Regions from separate parts of the Photobacterium sp. WH77 genome, predicted to be linked through region 2. Evidence: riboswitches for the same ligand, from Rfam matches in the RefSeq annotation. Region 2 holds a riboswitch; each other region holds the start of a gene.
What was found. A riboswitch is a leader RNA that binds a small molecule or an ion and turns the genes downstream of it on or off. The one in region 2 is predicted to bind thiamine pyrophosphate.
Positions count from the first base shown of each region.

Region 1: it holds a riboswitch for thiamine pyrophosphate, as region 2 does, so the genes downstream of both, thiB (thiamine ABC transporter substrate binding subunit) here and thiC (phosphomethylpyrimidine synthase ThiC) in region 2, are expected to answer to the same signal.
Region 3: it holds a riboswitch for thiamine pyrophosphate, as region 2 does, so the genes downstream of both, thiD (bifunctional hydroxymethylpyrimidine kinase/phosphomethylpyrimidine kinase) here and thiC (phosphomethylpyrimidine synthase ThiC) in region 2, are expected to answer to the same signal.

Region 1 covers NZ_JAKLTE010000001.1:44,125-52,048, forward strand. The annotation lists gene L6J37_RS00215 (PhoH family protein) at 1-911, shown strand, start outside; gene thiQ (thiamine ABC transporter ATP-binding protein) at 949-1,674, opposite strand; gene thiP (thiamine/thiamine pyrophosphate ABC transporter permease ThiP) at 1,678-3,291, opposite strand; gene thiB (thiamine ABC transporter substrate binding subunit) at 3,319-4,305, opposite strand; TPP riboswitch at 4,422-4,524, opposite strand; gene L6J37_RS00235 (DUF547 domain-containing protein) at 4,614-5,393, opposite strand; gene leuD (3-isopropylmalate dehydratase small subunit) at 5,545-6,147, opposite strand; gene leuC (3-isopropylmalate dehydratase large subunit) at 6,165-7,604, opposite strand; gene leuB (3-isopropylmalate dehydrogenase) at 7,631-7,924, opposite strand, start outside.
Region 2 covers NZ_JAKLTE010000016.1:93,681-101,604, forward strand. The annotation lists gene L6J37_RS15730 (aminopeptidase P family protein) at 1-367, shown strand, start outside; gene L6J37_RS15735 (hypothetical protein) at 575-1,510, shown strand; gene thiH (2-iminoacetate synthase ThiH) at 1,582-2,703, opposite strand; gene L6J37_RS15745 (thiazole synthase) at 2,713-3,483, opposite strand; gene thiS (sulfur carrier protein ThiS) at 3,485-3,694, opposite strand; gene L6J37_RS15755 (HesA/MoeB/ThiF family protein) at 3,691-4,449, opposite strand; gene thiE (thiamine phosphate synthase) at 4,443-5,093, opposite strand; gene thiC (phosphomethylpyrimidine synthase ThiC) at 5,090-7,018, opposite strand; TPP riboswitch at 7,144-7,241, opposite strand; gene L6J37_RS15770 (universal stress protein) at 7,302-7,730, opposite strand; gene crcB (fluoride efflux transporter CrcB) at 7,874-7,924, shown strand, end outside.
Region 3 covers NZ_JAKLTE010000018.1:39,837-47,760, forward strand. The annotation lists gene L6J37_RS16405 (DUF3450 domain-containing protein) at 1-37, opposite strand, end outside; gene L6J37_RS16410 (hypothetical protein) at 288-749, shown strand; gene L6J37_RS16415 (hypothetical protein) at 980-1,621, shown strand; gene L6J37_RS16420 (hypothetical protein) at 1,928-2,416, opposite strand; gene L6J37_RS16425 (family 20 glycosylhydrolase) at 3,030-5,618, shown strand; gene L6J37_RS16430 (VOC family protein) at 5,692-6,042, opposite strand; TPP riboswitch at 6,236-6,333, shown strand; gene thiD (bifunctional hydroxymethylpyrimidine kinase/phosphomethylpyrimidine kinase) at 6,434-7,315, shown strand; gene L6J37_RS16440 (ABC transporter ATP-binding protein) at 7,315-7,924, shown strand, end outside.

The DNA of each region.
Region 1 (7,924 bases), on a different contig from region 2:
CAGATCAGCTGATTGATGATGTCAGCCTGCTGACCAAAGGGTTCCACCGCTATCCGGCCAGTTTCTGGGAGCGTGTGGGTGAGTGCCATTCTGAAAAACGCGGCCGTTCGACCTTGCATACGCTGCCGCAAGAGCTGTTTGATTCGCCTTTCGTCAACCAGTACCTGATTGATGAAGATACCGATTTCGCTGCCCGGATTCAGAGTCTGGACGGGGAAATGGTCACCCTGAAAGATCTGGGGCATGAGCGCCTGATGCACCGCCAGGCATGGGGTATTCATCCGAAGAACATTTATCAGGGAATGGCGATGGACGCGCTGCTCGATCCTGATATCGATCTGGTGATCCTGACCGGCCCGGCCGGGTGTGGTAAAACGATCCTCGCGATGGCCGCCGCACTGGAGCTGGTGATAGAAAAAGGCATGTACGACAAGATCATTGTCACCCGCAATACCCCGGACATTGCTGAATCTATCGGTTTCCTGCCGGGCACGGAAGAAGAGAAAATGATGCCCTGGCTGGCGGCAGTGACAGACACCATGGAGGCCTTGCATAAGCACGATGTCTGCACTGACGGTTCGATGAAATATATCTTCGAAAAAGCCAATATCCAGTTCAAATCGATTAACTTTATGCGCGGCCGCTCTATCCAGAACGCTTTCGTGTTGCTGGATGAGTGTCAGAACCTGACCGCGTCGCAAATCAAGACCATCATCACCCGCTGTGGTGAGGGCACTAAGCTGGTCTGTTCCGGTAATCTGGCGCAGATCGATTCCACTTACCTGTCGCCTGTGACATCAGGCTTAACCTATATCGTTGAACGATTTAAGAATTTCGAGGGCAGCGCCAACATTTACCTCAATGGTGTGGTGCGCAGCCGTCTGGCGGAATTTGCTGAAGAAAATCTGTAATTCACTGGGCGGGATCCGCTGAGCGGATCTTAAGCATTCATCGCCCGAGGTACTTCCTTAATCTTTCATCTTCCGGCTCCCCCAGCACTTGCTGGGTGGGGCCGCATACCCGGATTTCACCCTGCTCGACAAAGGCACACTGATCGGCAATCTTCAGCGCATCGTCCGGACTGTGGGTGATCATCAGCACAGTGATCCCGGCTTCCTTGGCCAGACTGGCGATCAGATCCAGCATTTCCTGCCGCAGCGCCGGATCCAGTGCGGAAAACGGCTCATCGAGCAACAGCAGAGGGCGGTGTCTGACCAGGCAGCGTGCCACGGCCACCCGCTGTTTCTGGCCGCCGGACAGCTGCTCAGGCAGGCGATCCAGATAATGAGCGATGCCGACCCGCGCTGCCGCATCTTTGACCTGAGCCTGATCAGCGGCGCTGAGGCGCAGCCCGGGATGGATACCCAGAGCAATATTGTCAAACACGCTCAGATGCGGAAACAGGTTGTGATCCTGAAACAGGATCGACAGCGGCCGCTCGGCCGGATTCTGCCTGTCGATCACTTCACCATTGATCCTCAGTTCGCCGCTGTCCGGCTTGAGAAAACCGGCGATCATCGCCAGCAGGGTACTTTTGCCCGCCCCGCTGGGGCCGATCACTGCCAGAATATCTCCCTGCGCGACCGACAAATCAAAGCTGAGCTGCATAGACTCCTGATTATGGTGACGGTAGCAATGGCTCAGTTGAGATAAAGAGAGCATAGGTGAGATCATAAGTTATCCGTTAGCAGTGCGGTCAGACGAGGGATGTCGGGACAATAACAGGCTTTCCACCACAGTGAAAATACCCAGGCTGAGCAAGAGCAGCAGCAGGGCGGCAACGGCGGCAGCATCCATCTGATAGCTGTCCATCAGCTGGAACAGGTACAGGGGCAGGGTCTGAAAATCCTGGCTGCCGAACAGCGCAATGGCACCCAGATCGCCCAGCGACAACACGAAGCTGATCGCCATCGCCTGGGCCATAGGTTTGCGCAGTGCCCGCCATTCCACCAGATACAGGCGCGACAGGCCGCGCATGCCCAAACTCTGGCACAGCGGGTTGTATTGCTGCGCGAGATGCAACATCGGCTGGCTCAGGGTTTTGATGACATAAGGCAGTGCCATCAGGGCATTGACGGCCACTACCACCCAGAAGGCCGAGGCAAAGACGTCGGTGAATTCGCGCAGCAGCAGAAACAGACCTGTGCTGATCACCAGCCCGGGTGTGACCAGAATAATGGTACCGATCAGCTCCAGCCCGTCGGCAGAGAGGCGGTAGCGCTGCAGCCGCCAGTAACGGCTGGCACAGAGTATGGCGATACCGCTGATCAGTGCCAGCAGGCAGGCCAGCAGCGCGATTTGCAATGAATGGCTAATCGCCTGCCACAGGGCGGGGGTGCTCAGCAGCTGTGGCAGCTGGTCATTGAGCCCGGCGCTCAGTACTGCCAGCATAGGCGGCAGTACCAGCAGCAGTACTAAGCCAATCCAGCATCCGTCCCATATCCTTGCTGTGCGACTGTCGAGATAATTCGGATGCCCCTGGCGAACCCGGCCGCTGAGCGTGGACAGCGGTCTGGCAAAGCGCTGGCCGAGCAGCACCAGCGAGCAACACAGCAGCATCTGCCATAACGCCAGCATGGCACCAGCGGCTAAATCAAAGTCGTATCTCAGCGCCTGATAGATCGCCAGCTCTATCGTGGTGGCTTTCGGGCCGCCGCCCAGCGACATAATCACCGCAAAGCTGGTAAAGCACAGCATGAACACCAGCCCGGCGATCTGAGGCAGTTGCTGACGCAGCCGCGGCCAGGCAACCAGCCGGAACAGTGGCCAGCCTTTCATGCCCAGGTGGGCCGCAAGCTGATGCTGTTCGGCCGGAATACTTTCCAGGCTTTGCAACAGCAACCGGCTCGCCAGCGGCAGGTTGAGAAAGACATGAGCGAGCAGAATGCCGTTCAGACCGTAGATGCTGAACGGCAGGGTCATGTCCAGCCTTGCCAGTGCTTGTGCCAGCAAACCGCTGTTGCCATAGATAGCCAGCAAACCAAACACCGCCACCAGTACCGGCAGCACCACCGTCATGGCAAACAACCTGAGTAATACAGTCCGGCCCGGAAAACGCCGCCGGGACAGGGCGTAAGCAACAGGGATTGCCGGAATCACACTGAGCAGAGTTGATAACAGGGCCTGTTTAAAGCTGAAGACCGTGACATGACGCAGGTAAGGATCCTGCCACAAGCTGAGCGGTTGCAGTTCGGTGGCCTGACTCAGCAGCGCGCTGAGCGCCCCGCCGACCACAAGCAGTATCAGCCCGGCGCTTAACAGGCCGGGCAGGCTGGAACGGGAGAGTAACAAGAGCTGTCCTATTGCACTACAGTTGCATTACTGGGTCAGGGCCGTCTGCCACTCGCGAATCCAGCTTTTACGCTCTTTCGCAACTTCATCGGCGGAAAATTCCAACGACTTGGCAGGCAAGGTCAGGCTGCTGAACCCTTCAGGCAGCTCCTGGCCGGTGACCGGATACATCCAGTTGCCCGTTGGAATGTGTGACTGGAAGCCCGGCGTCAGGATGAAGTTAAGAAACTGCTCGGCCAGCTCACTGTTGCGGCTGTTTTTGAGCTTAGCGGCAACTTCCACCTGCATATAGTGGCCTTCGCTGAAGTTGGCGGCTTTGTACTTGTCTTCTTGTTCGGCAATCAGGTGGTAGGCCGGTGATGTGGTGTAAGAGAGCACCAGATCGGCTTCGCCGTTGAGGAACATGCTGTAAGCCTCTGACCAGCCTTTGGTCACAGTCACGGTTTTTTTCGCCAGTTGCTGCCAGGCAGTGGCGGCTTGGTCACCATAGACAGATTTCACCCACAGCATCAGACCCTGTCCCGGCGTTGAGGTGCGGGGATCCTGGTAAATCATCGTCAGATCGTCGCGCTCAACCAGCGCTTTCAGGCTGTCTGGCGGGTTATTCAGTTTCTTGCTGTCATAAATGAAAGCGAAGTAACCGTAATCGAAAGGGACAAAGGTGTCATCTTGCCAGCCGCCCGGAATAGTGACCGCCGCGGTATCCACCTGGTGAGTGGTCAGCAGCCCGGTTTTTTTGGCTTCCGTCATCAGGTTGTTATCCAGCCCTAACAGCAGGTCGGCTTTGCTGCTTTTGCCTTCCAGACGGACACGGTTGAGGATGGATACACCATCGTCCAGGGCGACAAACTGCAGATCGCAGCCGCACTCTTTCTCAAACGCGGTTTCGATGGCCGGACCCGGTCCCCAATCCGCGGTAAAAGAGCTGTAGGTGTAAACCGTCAAGGTCGGTTGAGCGGCGGCGGCAGACGTGGCGGCAGCCAGCAGGGGTAAGGTTAACAGTAGGTGTTTCACAAAGCGCTCCTGAGTTCCTGTAAGACAGGGAATTCCGATTTCTTCAAGGCGCGGGGTTGAGTGAGAGGGAAGGTTTCCGGAAAGGCACGAACCGGGGATAAAGGTGTGCTTTCTTGTCTCTCAGTTTTTCTCAATTCCTCCGCCAGCATGATCTGGTTCAGGTTCAATGGGTCCCGTACGCTGTACGATCTCAGCCCTAAGGCTCCCCATGAGAACGGCTCTCATTGTAAACGCGGCCGACACAGGTTGCCAGCCACAATTGCGGCTGGCTGTGATTCCTGAGCTGCAAGTTAAATTGTCAGGCGAGGCTATTTGATCTCATTGAGCCGCCAGTCGTAATCGTAACTGGGCGATACCAGCGTCACCGGCCGGTTGAGGTAAGTGTTCAGATGCTTTTGCAGTTCAGCCAGAGTACCGAAATCACTCTGATACCAGTCATAAATTGACGACAGACGGACACTCTGGCCGCGCACATCAACCCCTTTTTCGCTGTTGATAAAGCGCTTGGCAGCTTCATCCAGCTGCTCGTTCAGCTTATCGGCCTGCATGACCTCAGGGAGCAGATCCGGGCAGCCCAAGCTGGCACAGTTCACCACATAGTGAATACGCTCGTCCTGCCAGATAGGGCGCAGGATCCTGTGTTCAATATCATTGAGCGACAGTTTTTGTCCGCGGATAGTGATCAGTTTTTCATCCCAGGGGCCGAAGTTGAATATGCCGCCGAGTTTGGTGATCGAGCTGACCGGATAGTTGTCCAGAATCACTCTGACGGTCAGAGCGTTATACAAATTTACCCAGTAGGCAAATTGTTCATTGCGGTTGTAGCGGCGCGGATCCAGCGCGGTGAGTTCACTCAGATAGCGTGCCAGAGCCGCTTTATCCTGCTGGCTGACAGCGGCATAACGAAAGCGGGTCTGTTTGGGGGCGACCAGCAGATAGTCGTTGAGCAGGCCCTGCCAGAGAGTGTGGTCAATTTTTGCGGTATTGCTGGGGTTGCTGGCTTGCCACAAAGGCCAGAGATCGGCTTTGGGGGCGGCCAGTGCCGCTGAAGACAGGCTGAGCAATGTCATCAGGAGCAAGACGGTCAGGGTTTGGCGTAGCGGATACATGTGAACACCTCTGTAAAAAGATTGATATTCAACAGACCGAAGCAAGGGGGTGTTTCTTTCCGGTGCAGGCGCTTAACAAAACACCCTGCCGGAGCAGGGTGTCTGAGCCAGTCAGCAATGACAGTATAGATCAGGCCAGAAAGGCCGGGATCTTACTTTCATATTCAGCGATTTTATCTTCGTGCTGCAGGGTCAGGCCGATGTTGTCCAGACCGTTCAGCAGGCAGTGGCGGCGGAACTCGTCAATCTCGAAGCTGTAGGACTTGCCGTTGGCGCTGACCGTCATGCTTACCAGATCTACTGTCACTTCGGCGCTCTGGTTGGCGTCGACAAACAGGAAGATCTCATCAACTTCGGCATCTGTCAGGCGCACAGGTACCATCTGATTGTTGATCGCGTTGCCATAGAAAATATCGGCAAAGCTCGGCGCAATGATGATGTTGATACCGTAGTCAGCCAGCGCCCAGGGCGCGTGCTCGCGTGATGAACCACAGCCGAAGTTTTCACGGGCCAGCAGGATACTGGCACCCTGATAGCGCGGGTGGTTCAGAACGAACTCAGGATTAGGCTGTTCGCCGGCGTCATCAAGAAAGCGCCAGTCGTGAAACAGGTGCTTACCGAAACCGGTACGGTTTACTTTCTGCAAAAACTGCTTTGGAATGATGGCGTCAGTGTCGACGTTCGCGGCATCCAGCGGCACCACCAGTCCTGTATGTTGTTTGATTCCTGCCATGGTTGTTCCCTCTTAAATTAGGCGGTGGCGACGGTGGCTTTGTCCAGCTCGCGGATGTCGACGAAGTGGCCGGCACAGGCAGCGGCGGCGGCCATCGCCGGGCTGACCAGATGGGTGCGGCCATCGCGGCCCTGACGGCCTTCAAAGTTACGGTTACTGGTCGAAGCGCAGCGCTCACCCGGACCTAAGCGGTCGTTGTTCATCGCCAGACACATAGAGCAGCCAGGCAGTCGCCATTCAAAACCGGCTTCGATGAAGATCTTGTCCAGTCCTTCCTGCTCGGCCTGCGCTTTGACCTGCTCAGAACCGGGAACCACCAGCGCCTGAACATTAGGAGCCACTTTGCGGCCTTTGGCGACAGCGGCGGCCGCTCGCATATCTTCAATACGTGAGTTGGTGCAAGAACCGATGAAGACTTTATCAATCGGGAAATCCGCCAGTTTTTTACCCGCTTCCAGACCCATGTAAGCCAGTGCTTTGGCGGCAGAAGAGCGCTCAACGGCATCGCTGAAGCTGTCTGGTGCCGGAATCGGCTCATCAATGGCAATTACCTGACCCGGGTTGGTGCCCCAGGTGACCTGTGGTTTGATGTCTTTGGCATCCAGGGTCACCACATGGTCGAACTGTGCATCGGGATCGGATTTCATTGTCTGCCAGTATGCAACGGCAGCTTCAAAGTCGGCGCCGGTCGGGGCAAAGTTACGGCCCTGGATGTAATCAAAGGTGGTCTGATCCGGTGCGATCAGGCCCGCTTTGGCACCCAGCTCAATCGCCATGTTACAGACCGTCATCCGGCCTTCCATGCTCAGATCCGTGATAGCTTCGCCACAGAATTCCACTACATAGCCGGTACCGCCGGCGGCTGTGGTTTTGCCGATGATCGCCAGAATGATGTCTTTGGCTGTGATGCCAGGGGCCACTTTGCCTCTGACTTCAATTTTCATGGTTTTGGCGCGGGCTTGTTTCAGGGTCTGGGTGGCCAGAACGTGCTCAACCTCAGACGTACCGATACCGAAGGCCAGCGCGCCGAACGCCCCATGGGTGGCGGTGTGGGAATCGCCACACACGATAGTCATGCCCGGCAGGGTAATACCCAGCTCAGGCCCCATGACATGGACTATGCCCTGATATTTATGGTTCAGATCATACAGGGTGACGCCAAAATCTTTACAGTTCTTAGCCAGGGTTTCCATCTGGATACGGGCCATCTCACCCGATGCATTGATGTCTTTGGTCTGCGTCGAGACGTTGTGGTCCATAGTGGCGAAGGTCTTGCCGGTCTGGCGAACCTGACGGCCTTTTTCACGCAAACCGTCAAAGGCCTGCGGCGAAGTGACTTCGTGCACCAGGTGGCGGTCGATATACAGGATCGGGTTTTCACCTTCGGCGGCCACCACGACGTGGGCATCATAGACTTTTTCGTACAGCGTTTTGGCTGTGTGTGTTGTGTTTGACATTGCTCGTTTGCTCCTCGTCGTTCGGCTTACGCCTGGCGGATGTAGGCGGCGATTTTATCGCCCATGGCGTCGGTAGACAGGGCTGGGCGGCTGCCGGCCAGATCGGCGGTCAGCTCACCGGCTTCCAGTGCCTGGGAGACGGCTTGCTCAATGGCGCGTGCCGCTTCTTCTTGTTCCAGACTGTAGCGCAGCATCAGGGCCGCCGACAGGATTTGTGCCACCGGGTTGGCGATGTTTTTACCGGCGATATCCGGCGCTGAACCGCCTGCCGGCTCATACATGCCGAACTTGTCCTGGTTCAGGCTGGCCGAAGGCAGCAT
Region 2 (7,924 bases):
CCATTTCCTGAACGTGCATGAAGGGCCGCAGCGTATTTCAAAAGCACCGAATCCGACCGCCCTGCTGCCGGGTATGGTGCTGTCCAACGAACCGGGTTACTACCGTGCCGATGCTTTTGGTATCCGTATCGAAAACCTGGAGCTGGTGGTAGAAGTGGCAACCGAGGGCGACATGACAGTACTGGGCTTCGAGTCGCTGACCCGTGCACCGATTGACCGCCGCCTGGTGGATCTCAGCTTGATGACAGAGACAGAGCTCGACTGGCTGAACCGTTACCATCAAACCGTGTTCGATGTCATCAGCCCTTCTCTGCAGGGTGAGGATCTGAGCTGGCTGCAGCAAGCCACGGCACCGCTCAGTCGTTAACACTGAAATCTATTGATCTTCACACTCTCAGCCCGGCCATGTATGCGCTGGGCTTTTTTATCACTGTCAGGCTCACACTTCAGTTAATCAAACACATAAAAGCCAGAACACTAGTAACAACCACCACTATTGATTGTTTTCACAACATAATAATGCCGTTAGCATCCCCGATGAAATTATACTCACTAGAATTCATAAGGTTATGCTATGAAAAAATATGTTCTCTATGCGTTAGGCTGCTTATCTTTTGCCGCCTTCGCCAATACTAATCCGCACCTGGAAAGCTATACCAAATCGGTCAGCCAGACATTAAGCAAAGGCCAGCGTGTCAACTTTACCGTTAACTTTTCCCTGCCGCCTGCTGACCGACGCCATCTGGTCACGCTGGGTTTTGATAACAATCAACCCAGCGCTATGGACTGTACAATCAGTATTTACAATGCCGCCAGCCAGAGACTGCATTATCTCGACTGTCGTCCGGGCTGGGGAGAATTACATTTTGATACGCCAAACGAGTATTATCAGAATGGCTACCGCGCCGTTATTTCCCTCTATAACGCCAACTTCAGTAAGCCGAGCCAGCGCTTCGAAGGTAACTTTCGCTTTAACTTTGGCGAAAGCAGCAGCATAGACAATGATCGCCTGCCTACCTGGTGGAAAAAAACCTATGAGGTTGTCGGGCTGGATGCCTATACCGACTACGATGGTGACGGCTTCACTCTGATGCAGGAATATTTCGGTAACAGTAAACCCAACGATGCCGCCAGCTTCCCGGATCACGATCCGGTGATCGATTTTGATGAGACACTGACCGCAGGCACCTCAATCTATGCCAGTTTTGGCACACCTGTGACCAAATGGCTGGAAATTACGCCCTACAACAATAAAAAAGTGAAGTCACTGGAATTGATCGTAGATACCACAGCCAATGCACGTAATCAGTCTGTCGTGGCCTTCTTCTACAACGAGAACAATGAACGTATTTATCCCAGCTACCTGAAATATCCATCCGGGAATTTGTCTGTCTTTTTTGACCAGCCGGTTGAAGTGCAGAAGTTGAAAGTGGAGCTGACTGCCCGTCATTACTCCTCCAATATCACCGCCCGCTATGACGCCAAAGTCAATGCTGTCTTTACCGAATAAGTAACGTAAAAAATCAGGCTGATATCATTCATCAGCCTGATTTTGTCATCAACACAAACCCGAGTGCCGACTTAGAGCGGCAGTCCGGAATAGGCGTGATGCCAGTCTTTCCACACCACCTCAAAACCGTGCTGTTTCACTGCATCGGCAACATCAGCCACGGCACGCTCATCACTGATAGCAAACTGCTCCAGCTCAGGTTCATCATCGGCATAGCCGCCAGGCTGGGTTTTGGAGCCCGCCGACATACTGGTGATCCCTAGTGGCAACACATTATCGCGAAAATGCGGCGACTCCCGGGTCGACATGGACAACTCGACTTCAGGATTAAACAGCCGGTAGGCACAAATCAGCTGCACCAGCTGGCGGTCGCTCATCACTGACTTCGGCTCCAGCCCCCCCGTGCAGGGGCGCAGGCGCGGAAAGGAAATCGAATAACGGCTCTGCCAGTAAGTGCGTTCGAGATAATCCAGATGACTGGCGGTAAAAAAGCAATCTGTGCGCCACTCCTCCAGGCCAATCAGGGCACCAATGCCGATTTTGTCGATCCCGGCGCGTGCCAGCCGATCCGGCGTTGCCAACCTGTATTCAAAATCCATTTTATTGCCGCGCAGATGATGCTTGGCGTACGTCGGAGCACTGTAAGTTTCCTGATACACCATGACCGCATCCAGCCCCAGGGTTTTCAGCTCAGCATACTCGTGCTGATCCAGCGGCTGGACTTCCATCGACAGATAACTGAAGTGGCGTTTAATCGCCGGCACACATTCGCGGAAATAGGCCATGCCGACCTTGCGCTCGTGCTCACCGGTGACCAACAGCACATTATCGAAGTTTAATGCCTTGATCGCTGCACATTCCCGCTCAATCTCGTCAAGATTTAACGTCCGTCGCTTGATCTTGTTTTCCATGGTAAAACCGCAATAGGTGCAGCTGTTGGCACAGAGGTTCGACAGGTACAAAGGGACATAAAACCCGATTGTCCGGCCAAAACGCTGCCGCGTCAGCGCGGCAGACTGCTGCGCCATCTGCTCGAGATACGGTTCCGCCGCAGGCGAAATCAGTGCTTTGAAATCTTCCAGATCGCGCTTTCGTCTACTGAGTGCCCGCTCGACATCTGCAGCTGTTTTACTGTAGATAGACATCCGGACATCATCCCAGTCCAGCTGCCGCCATACATCCACATAACTCATGGCGTCTCCTTACGCGCTGGCGTCTAAAAACGCAGTTAACGGGCTGGACGCCACGGCATGGCTGACTTTACCGGCCAGGCCGGCTTCGTACGCCATCCGGCCGCTCTCCACTGCCAGTTTAAAGGCCAGCCCCATCGCAACCGGATCCGCCGCTGCCGCAATCGCCGTATTCACCAGCACAGCATCTGCACCGCGTTCCATGGCTTCAGCCGCATGTGAAGGGGCGCCGATCCCGGCATCCACAATCACAGGCACCCGGGCCTGATCGATAATGATGTCGAGAAAATCACGCGATGCCAGTCCTTTATTTGAACCTATCGGTGCGCCAAGAGGCATCACGGCTGCACAGCCCACTTCCTCCAGCCGCTTACACAACACAGGGTCAGCATGGCAGTAGGGCAGCACAATGAAGCCTTGTTTGACGAGCGCTTCGGCTGCCGCCAGCGTTTCAATAGGATCCGGCATCAGGTATTTCGGGTCTGGATGGATTTCCAGCTTCAGCCAGTTTGTTCCCAAAGCTTCACGGGCCAGCTGCGCGGCAAAGATCGCTTCTTTCGCATTCTTGGCCCCCGAGGTATTCGGCAGCAGGTTGACCCCCGCTTCGCGCAGCGGGGAAAGAATGTCGTCATCACGGTTATCAATATCCACCCGTTTCAGTGCCATGGTCACCAGCTCAGAACCGGATGCTAGAATTGACTGTGCCATTATGTCCCGGCCGGCATATTTTCCCGTACCGGTGAAAAGTCGGGATGAAAAGGTTTTATCGGCAATGGTCAGCATGTCAGCCTCCTGCTATGGCTTGAAACAAGGCGATTTCATCGCCGTCATTGAGTCGCTGATCGGCCCAGAACTCGCGGCCCAAAATGGCTTGATTGAGCGCAACGGCCGTCGCATCCAGCGGCATCGCCAGCTGCTCCAGCAGCTGTTGCAGCGAGCTTTGCGCCGCCAGCTGCATGGCTTTGTCGTTCACCAGAACGGTTATCGTGGTCATAAAGATTCCTTACTGCATACAGGACATTGAGGGTTGGCTGGCAAGGTAAACTGCTGCCATTGCAGGCTGAGGCCGTCGAACTGGCGGAACTGGCGGACACAGAGATCACCGCTGTCGGTGATAGCTTTCACCGCCTGCAGCGCCTGAAAGGTTCCCATAATGCCGACGACTGGCCCGGCAATACCTGTCTCACTGCAACTTTGCGGCGCTTGCATTTCCGCTTCAGGAAATAAGCAGTGGTAGCAAGGCCCCTGCTGTGCGCGAAAATCAAAGCTCATCAGTTGCCCCTGCCAGCGTATCGCTGCCGCCGAAATCAGCCGTTTTTCGTGTTCGAAGCAGGCCTGATTAATGGCATGACGACTGGCAAAGTTATCGGTGCAATCCAGCACCACGTCCGCCAGGCTGATTTCCATCGCCAGTTGCAGCTTGGCCAGCCTGGCCGTCACTGCGCGGGCACGGATCAGCGGATTGAGCGCTTTGACCTGCGCCACGGCGGCCTGCGCTTTGCTCTCACCCTGATTATCATCACGGTAGATAATCTGGCGCTGCAGGTTGGAACGCTCGACACGGTCGCCATCGGCAATCACCAGGCTGCCAACCCCCGCCGCCGCCAGATATAAGGCCGCCGGGGCGCCAAGCCCGCCAGCGCCGATAATCAGTACTCTGGCCTGTTGCAGGGCCTGCTGGCCCTGCTCACCGATTTCCGGTAGCTGCACCTGACGCTGATAGCGCAAAAAAGACTCGTCTGTCAGCATGGCTCCCTCACCAGCTTGTCGGCAAATCCCGCCAGTGCCTGCTCGAGATCCGCAGCGGCTGTCACGGCGCGCACTACAGCGACACAGGACACCCCGGTCTGCCAGACATCCGCAACATTGCTGAGATCAATACCGCCAATGGCAACAGTCGGGTAACGGCCGGCCACAGTGTCCAGGTGCTCTTTTAACTGGGCGATCCCCTGCGGCGGGGTTGGCATGTCTTTGGTCGGGGTCGGGAAAATATGGCCGATCGCCACATAGCTGGGTGCCAGGGCCAGACCGCGTTGCAACTCAGCCGCCGTTCGGGTCGATACCCCCAGACGGATATTCGCCTGACGCAACGCATCGAGATCCGCGATAGCCAGATCTTCCTGTCCCAGATGCACACCATAAGCACCGTGCCTGAGCGCCAGCTGCCAGTAGTCGTTAATAAACACCTGGGCGTTGTGCTCCCGGCCCAGACGAATCGCTTCAATAATCTGCGCTTCCAGCTCAGGATGGGCCGGATCTTTGATCCGCAGCTGAACGGATTTCACCCCCAGCGGCAGCAACCTGGCAATCCAGCGGACATCATCAACCACAGGATAGAGCGGCCCGATGCCGCCCTCCATCACAGGAAATGACTGTTGCATCACACCACTCATGCCTGTTCTTCCTCGTGAGTTTTAGCCTTGTGGTAGAGCTCGCTGCCCTTGTCACGAAATTCCTCCGCTTTCTGGCGCATACCTTCCAGCGGATCATCGAGCATGTGAATCACCTGGGCATCTTCTTGCGCTTTAGCGTAGTCCCGCACTTCCTGGGAGATCTTCATGGAACAGAATTTCGGTCCGCACATAGAGCAGAAGTGGGCCACTTTGCCCGATTCCTGCGGCAAGGTTTCATCATGGAAAGCGCGCGCGGTATCCGGGTCCAGCCCCAGATTGAACTGATCTTCCCAGCGGAATTCGAAACGGGCTTTAGACAGGGCATTATCACGCACCTGTGCGCCAGGATGGCCTTTGGCTAAATCAGCGGCGTGGGCACACAGCTTGTAGGTGATCAGACCGGTTTTGACATCGTCTTTGTTCGGCAGACCTAAATGCTCTTTCGGCGTGACATAGCACAGCATGGCGCAGCCAAACCAGCCAATCATCGCCGCGCCTATACCTGAGGTAATGTGATCATAGCCCGGAGCAATGTCGGTGGTCAGCGGGCCTAAGGTATAAAAAGGGGCTTCATGGCAGTGCTTGAGCTGCTCATCCATGTTCTCTTTGATCAGGTGCATCGGGACATGTCCCGGGCCTTCAATCATCACCTGGACATCGTACTCCCAGGCTACCTTGGTCAGTTCACCTAAAGTCCGCAGCTCACTGAACTGGGCTTCATCATTGGCATCAGCGACCGAGCCGGGACGCAACCCGTCACCCAGCGACAGGGAAATATCGTATTGGGCACAGATCTCGCAAATCTCGCGGAAATGCTCATAGAGAAAGCTTTCTTTGTGGTGCGCCAGGCACCATTTCGCCATGATAGAACCACCGCGGGAAACAATCCCGGTTACCCGCTTGGCGGTCATAGGGACAAAGCGCAGCAGCACACCGGCGTGGATGGTAAAATAGTCGACGCCCTGCTCGGCTTGCTCCAGCAAGGTGTCGCGGAAGACTTCCCAGGTCAGGTTCTCGGCAACACCGTTCACCTTCTCCAGCGCCTGATACATAGGGACAGTCCCGATGGGCACCGGGCTGTTGCGGATGATCCATTCGCGGGTTTCATGAATATTTCGGCCCGTCGACAAATCCATCACGGTATCGCCGCCCCAGCGGGTCGACCACACCAGTTTTTCCACTTCTTCTTCAATTGAAGAGCTCACGGCCGAGTTACCAATATTGGCATTCACTTTCACCAGGAAGTTGCGGCCAATGATCATCGGCTCGGATTCCGGGTGGTTGATGTTCGACGGAATAATCGCGCGGCCTTCAGCCACTTCCCTGCGCACAAACTCGGCTGTGATGTCTTTGGGCAGATTGGCACCGAAGCTGTGTCCCGGGTGCTGCTGGTTTAGCACCTCATCACGGTATTGAGCGCGGCCCATGTTTTCCCGGATCGCGATATATTCCATTTCCGGGGTGATAATGCCCTGCCGGGCATAGTGCATCTGAGTCACACACTGGCCAGCTTGAGCACGGCGTACACGGGCTCGGTGAGCAAAACGTAGATCTTCAAGTGTATCGTCGGCCAGACGCTCTTTGGTATAGGCAGAGCTCAGTTCATCAAGCAGTTCGGTATCGCCGCGCTCCTCGATCCAGCTTTCACGCAGTTTTGGCAACCCGTTATAGATATCAATAGATTGGTCAGGATCGGTATAAAAGCCTGAAGTGTCATAAACTCGAATCGGTTCATTAGGCTCAAAGATAGGGTTGTTCTTATCGCCACCGACCAGGGAATCGGCCTGAGCGATTTCACGCATACCAACACGGATATCATCCCGGCTGCCGGTGACATAGACTTTCCGTGAATTAGGGTAGGCTTGGGTGGTGAGTGAATCAATGAATTGTTTCGCTTCCAGTCTCGCTTGTTTGCGACTCGACATAGCAATTTCCTTTTTCAAAGTTAGGGAAGTTGCTTGACGGATGGGCGCGTAAACAAGAGGCGGACACATGTAGGGCGTGTCGCATCGTCTGATACAGCAGCAGTACAAATATGGTACAGCTAGGCAGATGATTTACTCTTGTTCCCTTCGCAGATACTAATCTGATCAGGTTCAACGGATCCCGCAATGCGGTCTCAGCCAGTTGGCACTCCGACAAGTTTCAGTCAAAGAGTATAAGGAAGCATCACCCTCTCAGCAAGTCGTCTTTTTCATCCCCACATCACTACAGCGTTTTCTGCTGGCAGATCAGCACATCACACTTCAGGTGTTGCGCCAGTTCATAACGTAAATCACCCAGCCAATGTATTCCGGGTTTGTAGTTACCCGTGATCACTAAATCGACTTTGATCGTCTTCCCCAGCGCAATCAGATGTTTGGCAACATCACCATCGGCCAGATGGATAGCCGCAATCGGATGCGGTGAGTGTTTTGCCAGAGCGGACAACTGAGCCATTCTTTTCAACTCCTGCTCGTTATGCGCCTCGTCGAGTTGTAAATCGATATCCAGAAAGCTGACATTCCCTACACCAGGTTCTACATATGCCAGATGCAGATCCGCATTGTTTTGCTCTGCAATCACGCCTGCTTTTGCAACCAACTGTTTTACATTCAAATCATCAGGGTTGATTGCCAGTAAAATGGTATGGTACATACCCATAATCACCTCTACTCCTGCTAGGATTAGTGCACAATGTAAACCTTCACGTGAAAAAGCAAGTCACTCTGTGGCAGCAGGATTTACTCATGCCTTTTTCACAATAGCATGTAATAACTTTGTCACCATCAGGGCTTTCTATGAACCAACTGATTATTCTGGGCTATGTTGCTATGGGCGGGGCGCTCGGG
Region 3 (7,924 bases), on a different contig from region 2:
GTGCAATCACGGCCAGACTGGATTTCATCATGTTCATCTTGGAGCAGTTACCTTAAGTATCTGTTCAAAAAGCAAGCCATTGAGCCAACTTCCCATAACTAGTCAATTACGCATTAAGCTGAGTGACTGGTCACACATCTTAGTTGAAAACAAATCTCATTTAAACTATAAAATCCGGAAATTTTGCTTCCGCTAAGCCCATAGCAGCACGGATCAGATCAAGCCGAATCATGCATTAAAGACAATCCGAATCGAAGACAGTGACCTGAAGAAACGAGGAAGATATAATGCGCCGGATTATCAGTTATTCGGAAAGTAAAGTGTCCAATCTCTCCATTGAATCGATTCAACAACAACTGTCTGACTTAGGCTTCCGCCCGGAAGGGATCAGAATCGTGACGGTTTCAGCAATGACCTCAGAGTTATTAGAAACTTGCACAACCCAAGAAAACGAATGTTTTTATAACTCTTACATGAATGTCATTTATGGTAAGGGAGAGCGCTACGTGCTTGGATTTCGCTGTGAAGATCCAATCGTTGATCATGCGATCATTCGCTCAGGGGATCTGTATTTCGACCCAACGTTACAGGCAAACGGCAACTTCACTTCCTATCAGTTTGCGATACTCACTGAGTTCACTGTCTTCGACATGATGAACCATGCAAAGTCTAATAAAGACTTTCCGCCAGATGTTGACTATCTCTTCAGTAAAGCAAGCAAGTTCAAAAACGTTATCGCTGCCAAATAGTATAACGGGTTGGCCTGCTCTGGTGCCTTTCCCTCTTCAGTGAATATTCAGTAAAACTTTGAGCTAATGCTCAAAGTTTTATTATTCACCTGACTTTTTAACGTTAATCCATGAGATTTTGTGCGTTGTGTGGCATAAATGTGCTTTGTGGCTCAGTTTATCTGCATCTGCGTATAGGCTAGTTTTTAGATATTTATCAACTGTTAACGATTAATAGGAAGGAATAAAGCATGAAGCCTTTGGTTTACAGTCTGATCGGTTTGTCCCTGGCTGGATGTAGCAAGGGCGTACTGGTATCTATTCCTGAAAACTTACAATCTAGCGAATTGCCGGATACCGGTTTCTTAGTGGGTAGCATTGGCGCATCAACTATCTGGCCGTCTACAGGTGAAAACTTAAAAACAACACTGTATTTTAGTCGAGCCGACACAGAGCAAGATATCACTGTTTCTAACAACAATGATTCCAGTGATTTTCGCAGCCCCACGACGACAAGCTCTTTATTTTCTATCCCCCTGCCGTCAGGAAACTATCTGCTACATACAATTACCTTTATTGGCACTGACGGCCGAAAAACTATCCATACCCAAACCGATAAACGACTGGACTTAACGTTTTCTATCCAGCCAGGTGAAGTCACTTACCTGGGTGAGTTTATTGCCAGCAGTAAAGTGTCCAGAAGTTCACTCTGGAACACTGATTATCCCAACGGAAGGGGTTATCTTACGCATAGCTATGCAATAGAAAGAGACCGTCACTTTTTCTACGAGCGTCACCCTGAACTCTCCGGAAAGCATTTCAACACTGTGACTTTAAAAGTAAGCCATTCTCAACTCTTAAAATTTCAGCCGCAGTCCGGGCCAGAAAGCTAAACCTTACTTGTAACCTCTTTCCTTTTTAAACAATTATTACCTTTAAATACAATAGGTTACTTGCAGCCCTTTACTCATATTCAGGACAAAAAATTACCACAAAAAAACCACATTGAATGCTTGACATTGTCCAAGACGATACAGGTTCTGGGGTCCGGCCATTTCCCACAGAGTTATGCACAGCTTTTGTGGATAACGATTCGAGATTTAAACATCAAGCGTTTACAGTGTGTACTTTCAAAGCAAACTGGTACAAAAAGGCCAGACGTCGTGTCTGGCCTTCGTGTTCATTATCCGCAATTGGGTTTATTCAATTGCTGAGCATTCTGCATCTTCAATGCTCAAATTCGAGTTCAGACCAAATTGATCAAGATACTGCACTGCTGTTGGGTAGAAACCGGCATTGATTGCATCTTCAATACTGCTTAAATCAATTTTATATGTTTTCAGGCCAATCTCTGTAAGCTCAGTGGGAAGGCAACTGGATGTATCGCCTTCTTTAAAGCAAACTCCCGATGTTTCCGGAATTTTTGCGCAGCCTGAATCAGTCACAGATCCAACAGCATTGACCAGATCATCACGAGTGCCAAAAGGTGCATTCGCAGGTAAATCTACATTGAGATCTTGCAGTTCTGCCCATGTGTGGTAACCATCAGGTACACCGGTCAGGTTGGTCGTGCTGGCACTATGAATCGTAAAGACTTCGACCTTGCCCTCTACCAAATTTTCAATTGTTTCTTCATCACAGCCAGCCAGGGCCAGTAATGAGCATAAAAGTACTGCTGCTCTTGTCATTTTATTATCCTTTGTCGTATCAGGTTGTTGCCGGGAGAGTATCTTCTACAGATGAGCGGAAATCCACTTCTAATCGCGAAACTGATAGCTGGCTGCCATTTTTACAAGGCGATTGATTTGTTACCTGAATGGATTTAAATGTTACCTGTAAGTTGTCGCTTTTATTAACCGCATCTTGCTAGTACCATAGTGAAATGGCTGTGTAATACATTTCGCCAAACGTCAGAGTCGTTATATATCTCCGAATATCATGATGATTTTGCCGAAAGTTTGTACCATTTTATGTGCCAGCATGATTACTCTGTTGAATGAATCTCTTATCAGTTTGATACAAGCGAGTAATATTTTATGGCGCGCAATAACCACTCATCACACTGATATTTCAACTGCCAGAAATGCCCTGCCGAAACAGTCAATAGCTCCCGCTCCGCTTGAAATAAAATCTCCATCACGAATGGCTGTTTAATTTATGTACAAAAAGTATGCTTTATTAGGCATTGCTGCCAGTTTTACTATCTTTTTTTGAATTAACCACTATTGATATTTTTATCTGTCAGATCTTATGGTTAGGCTAGAAATTGTTTATTTCGCTCATCAAAAAAAGGAACCTAAGATGATAAAAACGTCAGTATTAGCACTTGCATTGTCAGCTGTATTTGCTGCACCTGCGATGGCTATTCCTGCTGCAGACCTGGACCAGCTTGGCCAGGGATTGGATGTGACTTACACCGTTTTGGATAACACTCAGGATGACTGGGTCACTTTCCGCGCTAAAATCGATTTCACAAACCAGAGCAGTAAAACATTACCAGCGACAGGTTGGTCAATTTACTTCAGCCATATCCGTATGGTTGAAAGTGTCTTAACCGACCAGGTGAAAATCAGCCATGTCAATGGTGATATGTTTAAGATCGAGCCAACCGCAAACTTTGTGCCTCTGGCGCCTGGACAATCGCTTGCCATTGAGTTTGACGCTGCAAACTGGCAGGTAGCAAAAACTGACGTTATGCCGAACTGGTATTTTGTGTCTGAAGATCAGGGACAGAACATCACATCACTGATCACCAGCACCAGTAACCGTGTTAATGGTCTGGTACCCACCAAGCCATCAGAAGAACTCCCATTCGTGGCTGATTTTTCAACGCCACAGCAATGGAAACGTTATGGAAGTGCTGCCATAACCGACTTTTACGATCCTTTTACCGCACAAGACAGATACCAGCGTAATGCTGATCTCAATGTCATCAACAATGCCAGCGGCGTTATTCCTACTCCAGCCGAACTGACGCTTGGCATCGGTGATGTCACACTGGATTCGACCTGGGTTATCGTCTACGGCAATGGATATGAAGATCAGGCCATGTTCCTGGCCAGTCAGTTAGGTGTAACTGCAGTACCCTGGTCGCCCACGACGCAAAAACGTATCAATATGGGCTGGAGCCAGATCAACATCAATGGCGTGCAAAAATGGGAAGAGGCTTACAGCCTTAACGTCGACGCCGCGAACGAGATCATCACCATAGGGGCGGCGGATACAGCAGGTGCATTGTATGCTTCCCAGTCTTTATTGCAGTTAGTCGACGGTAATAAAGTCCCTGAGGTGCAGATTACTGATGCGCCTCGTTTTGCTTACCGTGGTTTTTCCGTTGATGCCGTCCGAAATTTCCGTACTAAAGATGCGATTATCCAGTTGCTCGATCAAATGGCCGCATTCAAACTGAACAAACTCCATCTGCGTCTGGCTGACGACGAAGGCTGGCGCATAGAAATTGCTGGCCTGCCTGAACTGACAGATGTTGGCGCAACACGCTGCCATGATCCGGAAGAGAAAGCCTGTATTTTACCTTTCCTGGGTGCCGGTCCGGATGGTTCACCTGAATCCAACGGCTATTACACTGCCACGGACTATCAGGACATTCTTAGCCATGCCGCAGCCCTGAATATTGAAGTCGTGCCTGAGATCGACATTCCCGGCCATGCACACGCCGCAATCAAGGCGATGGAAGCCCGCTATGATCACTACGCGGCTCAGGGGAACATGGCAGAAGCGAACAAATACCTCCTGACCGACTTTAACGATACCACTCAGTATCTGTCGGTTCAGATGTTCACAGACAACGCCATCAATGTGTGTATGGAATCGTCTTATAACTTTGTTGATGCAGTGGTTAGCGGCCTCGTCAGCCTGCATCAGGGAGTTCAGCCACTCAAAACGTTCCACTTCGGCGGTGACGAGATTGCAGGAGCATGGATTAACTCCCCGGCCTGTCAGGATTTCATTGCCAATAATACTGATGGAGTCAACAGCGTATCGGATCTGAGCCGTTACTTTGTCGAACGTATTTCTGTGATAACTGCCAACTATGGTCTGGATATGGCTGGCTGGGAAGACGGGCTGATGCACGATGGTCAGGTTTACCCTCGCTCACAAATGGCAAACAACCAGCTTTGGGGTAACGCATGGCAGAATATCTGGGAATGGGGTGTCGCGGATCGCGCATATAATCTGGCCAATAACGACTATAAGGTCGTCTATAACCATGCAACACACCTGTACTTTGACCACCCGTATGAGCCCGATCCAAACGAGCGCGGCTACTACTGGGCACCACGTTTTACCGACACTCGTAAAACCTTTGGTTTCATGCCTGACGACGTCTTCGCCAATGCTGACTTCACTCGCGCCGGTGCACCAATCACCAAAGCAGAAGTGGTTGCTTCTGCGGGTGTGAAAAAGCTGCTCAAGCCTGAGAATGTTCTGGGCCTTCAGGGATCGCTCTGGGCCGAAACAGTCCGTACCGAAGACCAGTTTGAAGGAATGATCTTCCCTCGCGTGCTGGGTTTGGCTGAACGCGCATGGCACACTGCGACATGGGAAGCTAATGACAACGCAGGCATTGCACTGGATGAAACCGGACGCAACGCCGATTACAACCATTTCGCCAACCTGCTGGGTCAGAAAGTGCTGCCTAAACTGGAGCAAGCTGGTATCGCGTTTAACCTGCCGGTTCCAGGCGGTGTTATTGAGAATGGTGTACTTCAAGCTAATTCGACTTTCCCGGGTCTGACTATTGAGTACTCTACAGATCAAGGCACGAGCTGGCAGTCGTACGACCATCTCAACCCACCCGCTGTCGCGGCAGGTGTCCAGCTGAGAACCGTTTCAGGTCAGCGAACCAGCCGGGTAACAACGGTTAACTAAGGCCATACAACCGACACACAGAGCTCCTTCGGGAGCTCTGTTTCATTTTAATGCTGACGATCTGGCTCTAATCTTATTCTGACCATACCGCCAGTTCATTACCGCTTGGTTCAGTGAAGTGAAAACGCCTGCCGCCCGGAAAAGAAAAAACAGGTTTCACAATCACCCCACCCGCAGCGATCACAGCCTGTTCGGTGGCTTCTAAATTATCGCTGTAAATAACAATCAGCGCGGCACCTTTCTCAACCTGAGAAGACAATGGCGCGGCATAAAATCCCCCATCCAGCCCCTGTTCTGAAAATGCGGCGTATTCATCACCATAATCCATGAATGACCAGCCAAAAACGCGCTCAAAAAATGCCTTTGTATTGGGTATATGACTGGCTGGAAATTCAACATAGTTGATTTGATGGTGCTTTTTCACTGGCTTTGCTCCTTTATAGCTGATTTCAATATACATAATCTACAACGAAATCTTAGCTGAGTTTGCATCGGTCAACTCGCTTGTCATCAAATTGGTGTAATTCTTTTGCTTTCTGAGAAACAACAAGGTTAGAATGACCAGCGCGAAAAAGTGCTTAAATGTATAGCTTCAGCACATCGCATCAGATTTAGAGATACGTTAGTCGGGGAGCCGTAAGGCTGAGACCACACTGTGGGACCCGTTGAACCTGATCCAGTTAATACTGGCGTAGGGAACTAGCAGAATTGCCTGTCACCTTCTCATCCTGACCAGGATGCTCGCGAAGTGAAATCCGGCGACTGTTCGTCACCCCTGCGTAATCAAGCGAAGATTTTGATAGCAAGGGATGCCGATGAACACGTCCACAATAACCAAACTTTCTCAGTCAGATAATCCTGCACGTACTCCAATTACACTGACCATTGCCGGTTCAGACAGCGGTGGCGGAGCGGGCATTCAGGCAGACATTAAAGCGATTTCAGCAACAGGTGGCTATGCCTGTTCCGTCATTACTGCGCTGACGGCGCAAAATACACTGGGTGTATCCGGCATCTTTCCTGTCAGTCCAGCGTTCGTTGAACAGCAATTGGATGCCGTTTTCAGTGATCTCGACATCCGGGCCGTCAAAATAGGTATGCTGAGCGATGCTGGCATCATTCGGGCAGTCGCAAACAAACTTCGCCAGTACCAGCCTGAATTTATCGTTCTGGATCCTGTCATGGTGGCCACCAGCGGGGATCTTTTACTGGAAGAAGACGCTATCAGCACACTGAAAAATGAACTGATACCTTTAGCCACTCTGATAACCCCCAACCTCCCAGAAGCCGTCACACTCACCCGATCGACAGGCCGGCATATCAACACATCAGCCCTGCAGCATACCGATAAAGAACTGCTTATCGAGCAGCTCAAAACCATCAGCAGCAATGCTGTATTGCTGAAAGGCGGACACTGGGAACAGGACTCATTCAGTACCGATTATTTGATCACAACCAGTGACACCGTCACTATCTCAGCCAAGCGCATCGCGACCCGAAACACCCATGGAACAGGGTGCACTTTATCCGCCGCTATCGCCTCCTACCTCGCACAAGGCTGCCCCCTCTCTGAAGCCGTCCATAAAGGTAAAGAGTACCTAACCCAAGCACTGTGCCATGCCGATCAGCTCAGCATTGGTCAGGGACATGGGCCAGTCCATCACTTCTACGCACTTCATCCGTCAAGGAATAAATGATGAATACAGCGAAGCCCTCACCTGACACTCAGCCTCATTGCCTGGGTGTCAGGGTAAAACAGCTGACATTGTCTTTTTCAGGTCAAACTGCCCCTTTATTCAGTCAGCTGGATTTAACACTTCAGGCCGGAGAATGGCATTGTATTCTTGGGCGGAGTGGCTGCGGTAAAACCACACTACTGCGGCTTCTCGCCGATCTGTTACCTCAAGATGTGGCATGGCAGGGCGAACTCTTCACATCGGATGCCCGGAGTATGAGTGATCGCGTCGCCTATATGGCGCAACAGGATCTGCTGCTGCCCTGGTTAAATGTACTCGATAATGTCTGCTTCAGTTTCAGGCTTAAACAAGGTAAAGCCAGTGAAGCCGTGCAGGAGCGTGCAATCCAGCTTCTCCAGCAGGTCGGGTTAGGTGAAAAGCTGCACGCCCGTCCATCACAACTGTCAGGGGGAATGCGACAACGCGTCGCGCTTGTACGCACCTTAATTCAGGACAAGCCACTGGTTCTAATGGATGAGCCGTTTTCCGCCCTGGACGCCGTGACAAGATATAAACTCCAGGATCTCGCCGCTGAGTTGCTGGCTCAGCGTACTGTGCTGCTTATTACCC